DNA from 2 places in the Solibacillus sp. R5-41 genome. Region 2 is predicted to be linked to the other one. Evidence: riboswitches for the same ligand, from Rfam matches in the RefSeq annotation. Region 2 holds a riboswitch; the other holds the start of a gene.
The links. Region 2 has a riboswitch for FMN ahead of ribE (riboflavin synthase). Riboswitches for the same ligand answer to the same signal wherever they lie in the genome.
Positions count from the first base shown of each region.

Region 1 (4,343 bases), 1.2 Mb from region 2:
CCAGACCGTAAATAAAGCCCGCTCCCGTGAAAATGAAGGCATTAATAAATAATATGATGTCTCCTACAGAAAATGGAACTTTACGTGATATAAGTACGGCTAGCACTTCCGAACCATCAAGTGCTCCACCATTACGCAGGACGATACCAATACCGACACCTAGCATGACGCCACCAGATAACACGATTAACAATGGGTCATTTGAACTTAAAATCGGATCAATTTGATGAAGTAAAGTTGTCGAGAGCGAAAGTAATGCAATACCTGTCATGCTCAATATCGCAAATGTTTTCCCGACTTGTTTGTAACCTAAATAAACGAATGGAATGTTTAATACGAATAGTAAAACACCTAGCGGAACATCAAATAAATAATTCCCCATAATACTTACACCCGTTACTCCACCATCAATTACTGCATTCGGAATTAATACTGCCTCTAATGCGTAGGCCGTCATGACTGCACCAATGGCGATCATGACAATACGACGAGTAAGATCGAGCGCCCTACTCTTTTTACTAATTTGTTGTTGTGGCATTCAAACACCTCTTGTTAAATTGTAAAATAAATTTATCAATCTGTAATGATTTATTTCCAATTACTATTATTCCTTATTTACTACCCATTTGAAAACTAAAAGCGTCAATTAAGCATATTTAAAAGCCATATTTTTTTAAACTTCCGTAAAAAATAGCAAAAAGACACCTCGAACGAGTCGAAATGTCATTTTTTATTTATCTTATATTCGCAAACAGATTGAAGCTTTACTTTAAACAACGGCACTCTTTTTAGGAATAATCAAACCAATAAGCACACCTATTATCGCTGGTACAACCCAACCTAATCCAATCGAATAGAGTGGCAATATATCCGCATAAAATGCTGAAATCGCTGTTAAAAAATTCACTTCAAATGATGGCACGTTCGCTATTAGCGCGTTATAGCCATCAATCGTACTAATAAAGAACGTCAAAATAATAGCGCCTGCGTATACCGACTGCTTATTTTTAAAGTACGATGAAGCGAGCCCAAGTATAATTAGAACAATTGCTAGAGGGTATAAGAACATTAAAACTGGTACCGCAAACGTAATAATATTCGTCAAACCAAAATTTGCAATTGTAAACGAAACTAAACATAATGCAACTACAAATAATTTATAGCTAATTTTTGGGAACACTTCATGAAAAAACTCACTACATGCTGTGATTAGCCCGATACTCGTTTTTAAACACGCTAATACGATAATGATTGCTAATAATATCGCGCCATAAGCACCAAAATAATGTTCTGCTACGGCCGCGAAAATTTGGCCTCCATTATCAAATGTCCCTACCATTCCGACACTCGATGCGCCCATATACGTAATTAAACCGTAAATAAGCATCATTAACGCCATCGCAAAAATACCTGATTTCCATGTCGCTTTAGCAATTTCTTTTTTATCGGTAATTCCAGCGCGCTTAATGGCATTAATGACGATGATCCCAAATGCTAATGAAGCAAGAGCATCCATCGTATTATAGCCTTCTTTGAAACCTGTCATAAAAGCTTCATTAACATAGCTACTTGTTGGACCGTAGAAATTGCCCATCGGTGAGAAAATACTAATTGCAATGAGTATAAATAAAAACACTAAAAATGCTGGTGTTAAATATTTTCCGATATAATCCATTACTTTTGCCGGATTCAACGAAAAGTAAAATACAATCGCGAAAAAGACAAAACTAAAAATTGCTAACCAGAACTTAGCTTGCTCAGGTGCTATGAACGGCTCAAATCCAACAACAAACGGAACCGTAGCCGTACGTGGAATCGCAAAGAAAGGACCAATTGTTAAATACAATGCAAGTGCGAATAATACGCCAAAAACAGGATGTACGCGACTTGCTAAATCCTTCAGACCATTACTTCCCGAAAGTCCTATTGCTAATATCCCTAAAAACGGCAAACCAATCGCCGTTATTAAAAATCCGATAAGTGCCGGCCAATAATTTGTACCTGCTAGCTGTCCCATTTGAATCGGGAAAATTAAGTTACCTGCGCCAAAAAACATGCCAAATAACATAGTCCCGATGACAGCATATGTAGAAAAGGGTATTTTTTTATCCAATGATGTCACTCCTATGATGTTAGTTCAATGTTTGCTATTCTCAAAATAGATTGATTTTTCGCAACAATGAACAATATGATACCAGTCTCAGCATCTGATTACAATAGTAAACGCATATTTATTATTAGAAAACGAAAGCCAGCACCCAATGATTGGCATGCTGGCTTTCCTCGTATTATGCTAAAAACTGCGAACGTTGATTTTCAATCCATACCCGCATGATGCGATAAATCATTGTGGCAATGACTAATAAGATAATTCCTTTTATTATATTAAACGGTAAAATACCTAAAACAATCGTTTCGTACATATTAAATTCAGGCATCCCTAATAGATACGTATACATTGGTAAAAACGCGAAGTAATTTAATACAGCCATGCCAATTGACATGATGAAAGTACTAATCACTAATCCACCAACAAGTCCTTTTACTGATGGGAACCTTTTATAAATATAATAAGCTGGGATCACAAACGAAATGCCTGTTACAAAGTTGGCAATATGCCCTACTGGAATACCTTCTGGTGCGCCTGTAAAAATCCAATCTAACACGTTTTTAATCAGCTCAACTAAAATTCCTGCAACAGGTCCCATTGTGATGGCTGCAATTAATGCAGGGATATCACTAAAATCAATTTGTAAAAACACTGGGAACCATGGTAATGGGAAGTTAAGTAACATCAAAATAAATGAAATACTACTTAACATACCGATTGTTACGAATGAACGTAACTTTAAACTTTTCTTGCGCATAAAAAATCTCTCCTCATTGCTGATTCACTCTTGCAAGAAGAAAGGACGAATCAAAATCATCCCATGAAAAAACCCTTATGCTAATAAAGAAGCATAAGGGAGAATAGGCACACTTAAATAAAGGTCTATTCCATGTTTTTAAAAACATAACTCAATCCTTTTTCTTTGTATAAGAAAGTTAGCCTTTCTAAATACTAGAAAAACAAAAATTGTGTTTACCAAAAAACACGGCAGTTTCATGAAATGACGACCGTACCTCCATCTTCTCCCATCCAGACTATACTGTCGGCTTTGGAATCACACCAAATCCTGCACACAAAAAAGTGGCTCGCGGGCTCGAAAAGTTGACTGTAGCGTCCTCCAAGTAAATGGTCAGAGGCTACAACTTTATATTACCGCCGGTCGGGAATTACACCCTGCCCCGAAGATGAATCAATATTAAATTTTGTTACATGTTCATTATAAGGTAAATAAAAGAATTGTAAAGTCTTTCGCTTACAATTCTTTTATTCGATTATTTAATATTGTTAAAGTCGTAGTTAATTAAATTCGCGGCAACTGGTTTTGGTAACGGCTTTGAAAAATCAAAACCACCCCATTCTTGCTGTTTTATTTGTTCAAATTTCACTTGTTTATTAAAGCTGGCCGCTGTTAGAAGAATCCCTTCAATCATGCGCATCGCCTGAGCTGAATCATATCTATCTAAATCGAGCAGTTCATCAAAAATAACAGTTACGGTATTTCCCTTTTCTATCACTCGGAAGGATACATCGGGCAAAATAGCTGTTTGAAAAATATCATTTGCTTCCATCGTCATATTTAGTAACGCATCTTCAACATTGCTAAAGCTCATTCGAAAATTGGGACTTAAATAAGTTGAACCGTCACGCATTTGATAACTAAAATAATTATAATTCGTCGTTTTCCCTGTTAACATAATCGGTTTATATACTTCCCCGATATGATCAAGCATCATTTGTGTGCCTTCTTCATTTTTCAATTGCACTTGGTCATAACTTGCACCAAATGTATCAATTAAAGCTCCCCTATAATTCGAGAGAGCAGCTGAACCTGCATCATAGTTATGGTCATTTGGAAGCTGGTGAACTAAATTCTTTTCATTTTCCGTAAAGCTTCCTTTGAAAGGATGATACTCTTTAAAGCCTAGTGCTTGCTCCTCAATAAACGGTGCAAATTCATTATAAAGCTGCAATTTCGTTGGGGATTGCGTACCTAATTGACGTTCCACGATTTCAATTGGAATCAAGAAACTAGCAGGCACACTTTCCGCATCATCCCCTGCCAATCCTAGCGTGAACAATGTATACCCTTGTAATTGTTGCTCATAAACCGCCGTTTGCATTGGCATGGCGGCCATTTTTTGTGATATCGGATTCTCTTCCTGGTCCATTGAATAACCTTCCATCATTCTCGTTGTGGATGGCTCATGGAGTGAACTATCTTCAGAATTTGCCT
Region 1 covers NZ_CP024123.1:1,239,620-1,243,962, reverse strand. The annotation lists gene CSE16_RS05785 (YitT family protein) at 1-538, opposite strand, end outside; gene brnQ (branched-chain amino acid transport system II carrier protein) at 770-2,113, opposite strand; gene CSE16_RS05775 (ECF transporter S component) at 2,289-2,867, opposite strand; FMN riboswitch at 3,124-3,300, opposite strand; gene CSE16_RS05770 (hypothetical protein) at 3,382-4,343, opposite strand, start outside.
Region 1: linked by a shared signal. The riboswitch ahead of CSE16_RS05775 (ECF transporter S component) and the one ahead of ribE (riboflavin synthase) in region 2 are both predicted to bind FMN.

Region 2 (4,343 bases):
ATGTGTTGTGGATCCACGGATGACTGTACCTAGTCCAATGACCGCATCATAGTTCCCGGTAGCGACCATTTTTTTTGCGAGAAAGGGCACTTCAAATGCACCGGGTACCCATGCAATATCAATATTTTCTTCTGAAACACCATGGCGCTTTAAACCATCCATTGCACCGCTCAATAATTTAGCATTAATAAATTCATTGAATCGCCCGACAATAATACCTATTTTTAAGTCTGTACCTACTAATTGTGCTTCAAATGTTTTTCCCATGTTCATATCCCCTATGCTAATTGTAATTTTCTCTTTTCGTGCAATAGGTGTTCAAACACCCATTGTAAGAAGAGAAGTCCCTGGCAGATGTCACAGATTTTGAAAAGTATTAATTATATTGATGGCTGCCAGATACAGGCCTCCATTTAAATTCAAAATTTGGACGCAATTACGCCACAGCGTAATTGATTTATATGCAATGCTAATGCATCAATTGTTATAAATTTTAACTGAAAGGTTTTGGCTATTTCCCATAAATCCGGTACGCGTGCCATTGTGCCGTCTTCATTCATAATTTCACAAATAACCCCTACTTGTGCGGAACCGCAAAGCTTTGCCAAATCGACCGCAGCTTCCGTATGTCCTCTACGCTCTAATACTCCACCGTCTTTTGCAAGCAGTGGAAATACATGTCCTGGTCTTCTAAAATCTTGCGGTTGAACGGTTTCATCCAATAGTGCCAACATCGTATCTGAACGCTCAAAAGCACTAATGCCTGTTGTTGTTGTTTTAAAATCAATGCTCACAGTAAATGCGGTTTGATGGACATCCGTATTTGTTTGAACCATTGACTGAAGCTGTAATTTATCCGCAATTCTTTGTGAAATCGGTGTACAAATTAAGCCGCGCCCATACGTTGCCATAAAGTTAATATTTTTTGGTGTAGCGTGTTCCCCAAGTATTAGGAAGTCTCCTTCATTTTCACGATTTTCATCGTCAACTACAATAATGACTTCCCCTGCTTTTAACGATTCTATCGCTTCCTCAATTGTATGAAACATCTCGGTGCACTCCTTTAAAATCCATGTTGTTGTAAAAAATCCATTGAAAGATTTTTTGTTTGACTATTCGTCAAATGTTGCAAAATATATTTGCCAATAAGATCGGTTTCAACATTGACGAGATTCCCTACTTTTTTCATACCGAGTACCGTCTCTTTATACGTATGTGGAATTAATGAAACGGTTATTAAGGACGTTGTAACATTAAAAACAGTTAAACTTGTGCCATCTAGTGTAATGGAACCTTTTACTAAGCAATTTTTTAACAGTTCTTTCGGTACTTCCAAATCCATATACACAGCATTTGCAACTTGGCGTATTTGAACAATTTTGGCCACTCCATCAATATGTCCTGAAACGAAATGTCCGCCAAAGCGACCATTTGCTGCCATGGAACGCTCCAAATTTACTGTTGAGCCGACCTGCAATTGTTGAATGCTCGATGCTTTCACCGTTTCCGGCATAACATCTACCGTAAAAGCATTACTTGTAAAGCTTGTCACAGTTAAACAAACGCCATTTACTGAAATACTGTCCCCTAGCCTTACATCTTCTAAAATTTTTTTAGCATGAATGGATAACTCCATTGCTTGAGGAGTTGATTTCATCTGGTGAATCTTTCCTAACTCCTCGATAATCCCTGTAAACATCTTTCTCACCTCATCCTATCAATTTCGCCTTGGCGTAATTGCATCTAGCTTTATTTTCATAAAGAAAATAAAATAGAAAAAACCCCGATATTAGCTCGGAGTTTTGATGAGAGTTGTAAAAATGGCATAGTCAAATAAGCTTTTTTCCATTTATTTTTGAAAAAAGTCGACCATTTTTATTTCCTTCTCCCATCCAGACTATACTGTCGGCTTTGGATTCACACCAAATCCTGCCTAAAAAAGGCTCGCGGGCTTAGAATTTCTTCATCACCGCCGATTGGGATTTTCACCCGACCCCGAAGGAAAACATATAAAATTTTACAAAGTTTCTTCAAAAAACAAAAAAACCACATAGAAGATGCTCTACGGGGTGATTAGAAAATTCTTTTTTAGGCGTATTTAAATAAACCTTAGTGTAAACGCTAAACTACACAAAGGGTTCATTTTAAACCTAACCAATCCTTCTCTCATCCAGACTATACTGTCGGCTTTGGATTCACACCAAATCCTGCCTAAAAAGGCTCGCGGGCTTAGAATTTCTTCATCACCGCCGATTGGGACTTTCACCCGACCCCGAAGGATTATTCAACTATGACGCCCATTATAGCAGACTATTTTTATAAAGGCAAAATAAATTGAGAACACCAAACTAAAAACTTATTTTTATTTGCATTGCTATGTTCCTCAAGTGTTTTAGCCAACCTAACCTATAAGAACCATCATTAATACCACTAAATCTGCGCAATACGTCTTTTTAATGAGAGTTATTTGTAGATTTTTGTTATTTGATAATTAGCAAACAATCCTTATTTGCTGCGAAGATATATAAAAGTAAAATGAAACCTTCAGCTTACAATCATCGTATAATGAAGGACACACGAACATAGAAAGTCGGTGAAGAGATGGACAAATTATTAGGCTGTTTTGGGATTATCATTGTGGTGAGCTTAGTTATTAGTATTATTTTGAACTTTTGGACATATATAGCAGGCTTTTTCGGGATTTTTATTGTGATTGGATTCCTCTTTTTATGGAATCAAAAACGCAAGGAACAGCAGGCGCTGGAAACAAAGCAGCAACAACAGATTGATGCGCAAAATACGATTGAGTATAAAATGGAACGCCTGCTAACACTGACAAAAGATGCAGATCCAAAAGGGATGAAACGCCAACAATATTTGCACAAGGAGCAGTACACTTTACGGGATTATTGGTATAAATATTTGGATTTACGGGCGAAATTATTACTGAACAATACGCCCACTCACAGAGAAGAGGCAGTTCTCCACTTAATGTGTGATGAGCTGCTTGCAAGAATGGACAACCTTGAAATAGAAGTTCAGGATTCGGTGAAAAAGGAGTTTATCGAAGAGCATTTAACCCCACTTCTGCAAGACATTGTGAATATTATGGATGGGATTAATCCGACACAAACAATTAATATTGATGCCTATCAGCTTTTAAAAACCGCAATAGAATAACGTGCTCCGACTTTTTTAAAGAAATAAACGGTTCACTACTCATATAAGGCAGCATTTCCTTGCACGATTTAAAGGACATGCTGCTTTTTTTGTTTATAAAAATGATGAAATAGAAATTCCCCCTCTTGATTTCCTATAATAATTAAAAATAGCTAATCATACAATGGATTAAACATGAATTAAAGATAAAAAAGGTGGTTGATCTATGCAAACTGCACTTATATATATCGTATTATTACGTATCCTTTCGGGTAGCGTTGATATTGTAGCTGCATATATTATGTTCAAATTAAATAATTTGGAAAAAGCATTTGTAGTGAATACCTCCCTTGCGCTCATTGGACCACTTATTTTTATCCTCACAACTGGCATAGGATTAGCTGGTCTTAGTGATAAAGTATCACTTCCGAAAATGATTTGTCTATTTAGTGGGGTGCTCTTAATCTTTATTAGTTTACGAATGAAATGATTGGACAAACGTCTGCCCATCCCGAGGAAGCTAATTTTTTATAAGTGCATGATTCCGAATTCCCTCGAATACATTATGCAATGATAACTAGTATTGGAGGAGGGATAGTAATTCCTACATTTGTTACGCAATCACTGGAGGAAATACGATTTTGGTCTCGAATAATGAAGGAACATGCTTTCTTTTTAAGTCTTGGGTTCACCGCTGATCAAACCGAACTTATAAATGAAGCCAAATATTTTATCCCCGTATTTGAACAAATTCAAGAGCAGGCAAATCAATATAACGAACAAACAGATCCTCAAGTAATTAAACAGTTTAACATTCAGGTGTTCCAAGCTACCACGTATATTTGGGCTTATAAACGTAAAGTACTCGGTTTAATTTTAAGCTGTAAAATAGTAAGTAACAATATGCCTTTATTAGTGGATCATACAAGCCGAGAAGCCTATTATTTTGCGAAACGATTAAAAGAACTAAATGAAGGCAAATTAATTCCGTTACCTGAAGCCATTATTAAAGAGAATGTGTTTTTCCTAAAAATTATGGCCGATCATTCAAAATTCATCGGTCACTTAATGGATCCATCAGAACGAAAATTAGTCGATCAGGCACGTGAATTTAGCAATGATTTCGACCAACTACTATTCCAAGCGCAAGATTTAGATCATATGCGCCCTCAATCCGAAACACC
Region 2 covers NZ_CP024123.1:2,412,094-2,416,436, forward strand. The annotation lists gene ribE (6,7-dimethyl-8-ribityllumazine synthase) at 1-267, opposite strand, end outside; partial or broken gene ribB (3,4-dihydroxy-2-butanone-4-phosphate synthase) at 471-1,049, opposite strand; gene ribE (riboflavin synthase) at 1,064-1,699, opposite strand; FMN riboswitch at 1,877-2,007, opposite strand; FMN riboswitch at 2,155-2,284, opposite strand; gene CSE16_RS11700 (ABC transporter substrate-binding protein) at 2,602-3,180, shown strand; gene CSE16_RS11705 (YqhV family protein) at 3,386-3,649, shown strand; gene CSE16_RS11710 (DUF2935 domain-containing protein) at 3,730-4,343, shown strand, end outside.